Regions from separate parts of the Exiguobacterium sp. s80 genome, predicted to be linked through region 2. Evidence: riboswitches for the same ligand, from Rfam matches in the RefSeq annotation. Region 2 holds a riboswitch; the other holds the start of a gene.

Region 1 (4,422 bases), on a different contig from region 2:
CAACTCTTTTCCTTATATTCGATTCGGGCTATACTCGTTAAAGTGACTAATTTTAGAGGACGGTGTCTGCAATGATGCATGTAATAAATCAGTATGGTTGGATTGAAGTGATTTGCGGAAGTATGTTCTCTGGTAAGTCGGAAGAATTGATTCGACGCGTTCGCCGGGCTCAGTACGGGAAGTTGCCGGTCCAAGTGTTTAAACCGGCAATCGACGACCGTTATCATGAAGAACATGTCGTCTCGCACGTCGGCAACTCTGTCATCGCGGTACCGATGGCGACGAGCCGTGACGTGTACGCGGCAGTCGCACAAGAGACACAAGTGGTCGCGATTGACGAAGTTCAGTTCTTTGATGATGAAATCGTCGATGTCATCGAGGCCCTCGCGCAGGACGGAAAACGTGTCATCTGTGCCGGACTCGATCAAGACTTCCGGGCGGAACCATTCGGTAAGATGCCGGAACTTCTCGCACGGGCAGAGTTCGTCACGAAACTGCAGGCGATCTGCCTGTCGTGCGGTGACCCGGCATCGCGGACGCAACGTTTAATCGACGGTCGACCTGCCAACTACAATGATCCAATCATTTTAGTCGGCGCGTCAGAGTCGTATGAGCCGCGTTGCCGCCACTGCCATGAAGTGCCGGGGAAATCGCAAGCCCTGCAACAATGGAAGAAACAGCAACAGAACTGATGAAGTAAACGAAGGACTGATTCATCAGTCAGGACCACATCAATCAAATGGCCGATACTCCCATCGTTTCAAGGGGGCATCGGTCATTTTTTTTGCGCATTCATATTGTTCTGGACGGCTTAGTCGATGCTTGAAACACGCATCGAAACAGTCTTCATCCCTTGCTTTCGCGCAGGAAAGACATCAACCGGTGTGGGTCAAACGACTATATTGGTGTACAAAGTGTGTTGCCTCGCGGACAATCGTTTCTTGATCATAATCGAGGGTCGCGACATGATAGGAGTCAAGCAGGCAATAGCTCCGTTTGTCCGTCGAACCGATGACTTGATAAAGGTAATCCGAACTTTCAGGCGGGACGACATGGTCTTCGGCAGAATATAAAATAAGTGTTGGAATCTCGATGGCTGGTAAGAGTGGACGTGTCTGGTCAATCAAGGTCAAAAGTTCCGATGCGCAGACGACAGGGACCTGGTCATAGATGATTTCAAACGCTTCACGTTTAATGTCTGGGGTACTTTCTTTTAAGTAGCGTGGACAGTCTTCAAAAGATAATGCTTCATAGGCAGGAATCGCTAACGCTGCATTGATCGTAATCAATCCGTCAGCAGGTAATCCTTCCGCGACGAGTGCAAGGGCAAGTGTTGCACCCATCGATTGTCCGGCGATGAAAATGGACGAACAATGATTGGTTAAGACGTCGAACCCTTGGCGGAGGCTTTGTTTCCAATCTTCGGCAGTCGACGCTTCGAAATCACGGATGCTCGTCCCGTGTCCGTCGAGACGCGGGGCATACACAGTAAACCCTCGGGCGGCAAACTGCTCTCCGACAGTACGGACGCTTTGAGGGGTTGCGTTAAAACCGTGAGACAGTAAAATACCGATTGGACCTCGTTCAATCAAAAAAGCTTCTGCGCCAAACAGGACGGGTGATGATGAATTCATAAAGGGTTCCTCCTTCTATTAAAAAACTCGTAGTGCTTTAGGCGCACTACGAGATTCTCGTAAGTATCATCCAAAGCATCGGCTTTGCTGGTCGGAGCACCTTGCATGTTGCAGGTTGCCGTGGGTTCGTAGAGCCAGATCTCTCGCCCACTCTTGATATATCGTATAGGAATTGTCGGAATAATCATTGTGAAGAGGATAGCATTGATTGAAATACGTTGTCAAGACGTCAAAAAGAAGTCGAAATTGATAAACTGGGTAATTTGGTTTAATTTTGAAAATATGGTTGACTTGAGAAAGGAATCCCCGTAGTGTAAGCATTAGATTCACGACATAAGAACGACTTGAAACATCACACATATGAACTTCATACCGTAGCACTTATCGAGAGAGGTGGAGGGACTGGCCCTACGAAACCTCGGCAACAGACTTCTTACGTCGTACTGTGCCAATTCCGTCAGACGTTTGTCTGAAAGATGAGCGGAGCGGATTCTGCCTTAGTGCAGATGGAAGGATCCTTTTCTTTTAAGAGAAGGGTCCTTTTTTTGATGTTTTCCTAAAAAAAGAGAATGAAATACAATTCATTTTGTATTTTAGAATGACCTGTGCTAGTCTTGAGCTGTATAACTCAATAACCAGTTCTTCGGGGTAGGGTGAAAATCCCAACCGGCGGTGATGCGATTGATAAATCGATGAGCCCGCGACCTGCAGTGTACGCACTGTGGCTGACTTGGTGAGACTCCAGGGCCGACGGTAAAGTCCGGATGGGAGAAGGACGAAACAATGCGCTTGCTGCCATTTTCTGAAAAAATGTTTTCAGGGAAAGGTCTGTTTCTGTATGTGTAAAAACAGAAACGCGAGACGCTTATTTCGTCAATCCTTCAATCACGACGCCCCTTTTACAGGAGGCGTCTTTTTTATTGAAAGGAGCGGAAAAAATGGAAACATTCATGAGTTATGCGATGCAACTAGCACACATGTTAAACGGTCAAACGAGCCCGAATCCGAGTGTCGGCTGCGTCATCGTCAAACAGGGGCGGATTGTTGGTTTTGGGGCCCACCGTTATGCGGGAGGACCCCATGCCGAAGTCGAAGCGCTCCTCATGGCAGGTGAAGCAGCACGCGGAGCCGATCTCTACGTGACACTCGAACCGTGCAATCATCACGGTAAAACACCGCCGTGTACGGAAGCGATTCTAAAAGCCGGGATTGCCGGCGTCTTTGTCGCGACAGAGGACCGGCACGCGCTCGTCGCAGGAAGCGGCATCACACGTCTCCGGGAAGCGGGACTTGACGTCGAAGTCGGTTTATTAAAAGACGAGGCAGTGGCACTGTATGAACCATTTTGGACGGCGATCGAACGAAAACGGCCACGCGTCACAGTGAAAGTCGCACAAACGATGAACGGGACGGTCGCGACGGGTGAACAACGCTTTATCACTTCAGAAGTGGCGCGCGCAGACGGACGTCAGTTACGCGGGACGCACGATGCGATTCTCGTCGGAAGCGACACGGTGATCATCGATGATCCGGCACTGACGTTGCGCAGTTCGACCGGCATCGAACCGGTCCGTGTCATTGTCGATCGGCGCGGGCGCCTGACTGAAACATTCCAAGTCTTAAACGATGGCTTGAATCCGACGTACTGGCTGACGGAACAGCCGCGTACGACAGAGCGCGAGAACGTGACGGTTTTCGTCGGGACGTATGCGACACCGGACCAAATCCTCGAACTTTTATATGAACAAGGTATTCGCAGTCTGTTGATTGAAGGCGGTCCCACGATTCAATCCGCATTTTTAGAAGCGGATCTCGTGGATACGATCGAACTCTATCAGGCACCGTCCCTCTTCAGTGGGACAAAGTCTCTGACGACGGAACAGGACATCGAAGACCGTTTTGATTTAGTGAAAATGAACCAAATCGGACAGGACGTCCATCTCCAGTATGTACGAAAGGAGAGGATGACATGTTTACCGGATTGATTGAAGAACTTGGCACAATAAAACGGAAAGTCCCCCGTCCGAACGGGCTGGCGCTCGAGATTGAAGCGACAGCAGTGCTTGACGGAACAAAGATTGGCGACAGCATTGCCGTTGATGGCATTTGTTTGACGGTGACGGCGATGACGAAGAGCGGATTCACGGCCGATGCGGTCCATGAGACGATCCGAGCGACGTCGCTTCAGACGTTACGGGTCGGAGCAGCCGTTCAACTCGAACGCGCGATGCCGGCGAATGGACGGTTCGGTGGTCACTTCGTCAGCGGGCATATCGACGGGACGGCTCGGTTTCTCAGCCGGCGACCGGACGGTGAAGCGATGGAATACCGTTTTGAGGCAGGCGACTGGAGCAAGTACTGTATTCCGAAAGGATCGATTGCGATTAATGGGACGAGCCTGACACTGCAACATGTCGGAAACGACGCGGTGACGATTTCATTGATTCCCCATTCACGCCAAGTCACGACGTTCGATCGCTTGCAGACGGGTGCCCTCGTCAATATCGAATGTGACTTGATGGCGAAACATCTCTATCACTTTACGCAGAAGGATGCGAAAACGGACTGGTCGGCATTTTTAGGAGGCGAAGCATGATGAACGGATTTGATTCGATTGAAGAAGCAGTGGATGACTTAAAACGCGGACGACCGATCATCGTCTGTGACGATGAAAACCGTGAGAACGAAGGGGATCTCGTGTTACTTGCGGAACATGCGACACCCGAGATGATTAACTTCATGATCACTTACGGCAAAGGACTCGTCTGTGTCCCGGTCAGTCCGGATA
Region 2 (4,422 bases):
AGCCTAAAATCCCCAAAGTACCTAAGCGGACTTTGGGGATTTTGCGTTTATTTAATCTTTTTATGTTTCCATAAGACACCTGATTTTAGGAGGCGTGGCACTTTTCCCGTCAGGGCCTGTTTGCCCATGACGATTCCGAATCCGTCTGATTTCCCAAGTGACCCGAGCATGCCGCGTAATTTGATTTCCGGTAATTTCGGAAGTTTTTTTCCGGCCCATTTCGCTTCAAGGACATCAACGACTTGATCCGCTTGATGCTCTGCGAGCTGTCCGCTTGGTGCGTACGGGAGGCTCGCGCAATCACCGATGACGAACAAGTTATCGTATTCCGGAACGTGATGATGCTCCGCTAGTTTAATCCGTCCGCCGCTATCTGCTTCAAATCCAAGGTCACGGACAACTTTGACGGGTTGCGTTCCGGCTGTCCAAATCGTTAAGTTCGTCGGATAGACGTCCTCACCGTTGCGGACATCATCTGCTGTGACGAGGGTGACGTTCGAATTGTTGATGACATCGACGTCATGCTCCTCGAACCATTCCTGAACGTAAGAGGATACTTTATCAGATAAGAACGATAGGACAGATGGACCACGATCGAATAAACGAATCTTCAAGTCCTTGCGACTTTCGTGGAGTTCACTTGCCAGTTCAACACCCGAGAGACCGGCACCGACAATCGAGACCGTCGCGCCGGGCGACAGTCCACAAATCGCTTGATGCGTTTTGCGTGACTCTTCGAGTGTCTGAATGCTATAAGTAAACTCTTGAGCACCCGGTATGTTATGGTATTTATCTTCGCAACCTAATGCGATGATGAGATCGTCATAAAAAAGTTCTGTCCCGTCTTGCAAGAACACAGAATTCGTCTCTGGCGAGATGTTAACGACATGCCCATATTTATATGTGAGATGTTTCCCCTCCGGAAATTCAATCCGGACATCACGATCGGATAATGTACCTGCTGCAAGAGCGTAATACTCGGTCTTTAGTGCGTGATACGGCAATCGATCGACAAGCGTCACGGCGACCTCTTCATCCTTGAAGCGTTCACAAATTCGCATTCCGCCATATCCGCCACCTAAAACGACTAGTTGCTTCATAACTTAAAATCCCCCTTAGTTCCCCTAAATCAGTCTGACCTTGTATAATACGACAAGAGGAAGGTAAATTCCTGCTTAAAGGAGGAAAAAAAGTGAATCCCATTATTGAATTTTGTATCAGTAACTTAGCGGCAGGGACCCAAGTCGTCATGTCACAACTCGAACGCGACCCGAATGTCGATGTCGTCGAGTATGGTTGTCTTGGCTACTGCGGCATCTGCTCGCTTGATCATTTTTGTCTTGTTGACGGCCAGACCGTCATCGGAGAGACACCGGAAGAACTGTTAGAAAACATCTACGCTAAAATCGAAGAAAATGAACTCTAAAAAAATCCCCCACCTCAAATGAAGTGGGGGATTTTGTCGGTCGGCGGGCGCGCCTAGGACTTATGCAGCTTGTTGACGACGGTTGATCCAAGGTTTTAATTTTAAGAACAGCGGAATGAAGAGTGCTGAGATGAAGAGGGCCTTGATGATGTTGAACGGCAAGATACCAGCGATGATCGTTGTCCATTTGACAGCCGGATCAAGCATGTAGTCCATCCCGAAGAACCAAGCATATGCCGGGAGGATCAACACATAGTTGAGAATCGCAAGTCCAAGTGCCATGGTAATGGTTCCTGCGACTAAGCCGGTTGCAAGACCTTGCGTTGATTTCTTTTTATGGTAGAACCAGCTGACAGGAAGAATGAAAGCAACACCCGCTGCAAAGTTTGCAAGTTCGCCGACCGGAACACCGCTTCCGCGGAAAATATAATAGAGAACGTTCTTCAATGCTTCGACGATTACACCCGCTACCGGTGAGAACATGATAGCAGCAATCAACGCCGGGACATCACTGAAGTCGATTTTTAAATAGTTCGGTAAAAAGGGTAGTGGGAAGTTGAGTAACATAAGAACAAATGAAATTGAACCTAACATTGAGAGTGTGACCATTTTTTGAGTGCGTTTCATACGAGTAAAATCTCCTTTTTTTCGTTCCTCTCGATGAAGTATTGGCATGACTGCGTCCAAAATAAACCCCCGTTGAATAAGATTCAACAGGGGAGAAGTCCGCAATAAAATAAGCCTATCCGAAATGTGCAAAATCGGAATAAGTCTATATACATGCCGCCATCTTCTCCCATCCAGACTATACTGTCGGCTCCTGAGTCACACAGAATCAGCAAATAGCGCCCTATTCGCTCGCGGGCTTCAGACAAATGTCTGTTTACCGCCGGTCGGGAATTTCACCCTGCCCTGAAGATGGAACGATTTAATTTTTTTGATACAATTCATTTATACAACGAATTCAAGATAGTTTCAAGCAACTAGGTTTCGAATCTACGTAAAGTTGCGTATACTATAGAAAAAGGGAAGGTGATTACATGATCCAATTAACAGAAGCAGCTGCTCTTCAAGTCAAAGAGATGATGCAACAAGCGCCGGACGATGAAAGAAATCTCCGCATGCTCGTTCAAGGTGGCGGATGCAGTGGTCTCTCCTACGGAATGGGTTTCGATAGCCAAAAGGAGACGGACCTGACATTTGAGCAACATGGTGTCAATGTCATCGTCAATGAAAAAGACTATCCGGTCGTCAAAGGATTAGAAATTGACTATAAACAATCGATGCTTGGTGGCGGATTCACAATCACGAATCCGAATGCAATCGCGACATGCGGCTGCGGGACATCATTTAGAACAGCGACGAACGCCGGGACACCCGGTGGTTGCTAACTCACAACGTGGACCTCAGAGTCCGCGTTTTTTTGTTTTTTCGTGCGATACAGGATTTTAAGAATCGGGTAGAGAAGACAGTAGGGCAACGGAATGAGTACGTCATCATTAAGGAGGACTATCGATGCGAAAAGTGTTGATTTTTGGTGGGACACGTTATTTTGGAAGACGCCTGGCATTACGACTCGCTGACGCCGGCGATGATGTGACGCTCGTCACACGGGGGGAACATACGCCACCTGTCGCGAAGGGCTTGACATTCTTTAAAGGGGACCGGACGTCAAGCAGTACGATGAAAGATTTAGGGAGTCAAAACTGGGATATCATCTACGACAATATTTGTTTTAATCCATATCAAGCAAAACTTGCCGTCGATGCATTCGAAGGAAAGGTCGGACGCTACATCTTAACGTCGACGATGTCCGTCTATGACGGGGGAGGAGCAAATCTTTCAGAGCGGGATTTCAATCCGTTTCCCGGGAAATATGACTTGGAACAGGAACATGATTACGGGGAAGGAAAGCGCCAAGCAGAAAGTTATTTCTTTCAACGGGCGACATTTCCTGTTATCGCCGTTCGCTTCCCGGTCGTCTTAGGACCGGATGATTACACGGAACGTCTCGTCTTCCATGTGAAACGTGCGCTCGCAGGGACTCCTGTGGTGGCTGAAAACCTCTATGCGAAGATGGGATATATCTCAAGCTATGAAGCGGCCTCGTTCCTTGAATGGTGTGGTCGTTCGACGATGACAGGACCAATCAATGCAGCGAGTGACGGGGTGTTATCGATTCAAGATTTGATGGATAAGATTGACCGTGTCGCAGGAACGGAATCAACGTTCGCGACGACGGGCGACGATGAATCACCACTGGCGCCGGAACGTGATTTCTACATGGATACGTCAGCAGCGAAAAAAGCCGGCTATTTATTCCAACACGTCGACGAGTGGCTCGATCGACTCATTGAAGAGGAGGTACGAAATCACAAATGATTACGTTAGTAAAACCGTCCGTCCATCTCGAAGCGGAGTATTTAGACTTTTTGGCAGAATGGGAACAATCCAGGGAACCGATTGTCCCGAGTGTCGTCAGCAAAACGTTTTTACCCCTCGCTGACTTTTTAGAAGAGCAGGAACAAGAGGCATTGACGGCTCCGGAGAACTGGGTGACGCACTCGACGTATTGGTTTTACGACGGGAAACAAATCGTCGGTGCTGTGAACTTCCGTCATGACTTAAGCGATGGTTTAAAACAAATCGGGGGTCATATCGGATACGGGATTCGGCCGAGCGCCCGGAAGCGCGGTTACGCGACAGAAGGTCTGCGTCAAGCACTTGAAGTCGCAAAAGAACGTGGACTAGAATCGGTCTTGATTACGTGCAGTGCAGACAACATCGCGTCAGGACGTGTCATCGAAGCGAACGGCGGAGAAGAACTGGAGTCATTTATGAAAGAAGACGGGTCACGTGTACGACGATTCAATGTCCCGCTGTCTTAACATCATTCTAATCATCCTACTCTGATTAGGATGATTTTTAATTTGAGGGAGGATAGTTATGCAGATACGCCAAGCGACAGTAGACGACGCTGAAGCAATCGCGAACGT

The links. A riboswitch is a leader RNA that binds a small molecule or an ion and turns the genes downstream of it on or off. The one in region 2 is predicted to bind FMN.
Region 1: another riboswitch for FMN. It lies ahead of ribD (bifunctional diaminohydroxyphosphoribosylaminopyrimidine deaminase/5-amino-6-(5-phosphoribosylamino)uracil reductase RibD); the one in region 2 lies ahead of KNP94_RS08390 (ECF transporter S component).

Annotation. Positions count from the first base shown of each region.
Region 1 covers NZ_JACSMP010000009.1:60,529-64,950, reverse strand. Annotated here, with positions in the region: gene KNP94_RS13630 (thymidine kinase) at 75-692, shown strand; gene KNP94_RS13625 (alpha/beta hydrolase) at 876-1,634, opposite strand; SAM riboswitch class I at 1,695-1,797, opposite strand; SAM riboswitch class I at 2,013-2,117, shown strand; FMN riboswitch at 2,270-2,414, shown strand; gene ribD (bifunctional diaminohydroxyphosphoribosylaminopyrimidine deaminase/5-amino-6-(5-phosphoribosylamino)uracil reductase RibD) at 2,573-3,619, shown strand; gene ribE (riboflavin synthase) at 3,604-4,230, shown strand; gene ribA (GTP cyclohydrolase II) at 4,230-4,422, shown strand, end outside.
Region 2 covers NZ_JACSMP010000003.1:99,480-103,901, reverse strand. Annotated here, with positions in the region: gene KNP94_RS08400 (NAD(P)/FAD-dependent oxidoreductase) at 48-1,100, opposite strand; gene KNP94_RS08395 (YuzB family protein) at 1,193-1,426, shown strand; gene KNP94_RS08390 (ECF transporter S component) at 1,487-2,053, opposite strand; FMN riboswitch at 2,211-2,350, opposite strand; gene KNP94_RS08385 (HesB/IscA family protein) at 2,467-2,817, shown strand; gene KNP94_RS08380 (NAD-dependent epimerase/dehydratase family protein) at 2,942-3,808, shown strand; gene KNP94_RS08375 (GNAT family N-acetyltransferase) at 3,805-4,314, shown strand; gene KNP94_RS08370 (GNAT family N-acetyltransferase) at 4,373-4,422, shown strand, end outside.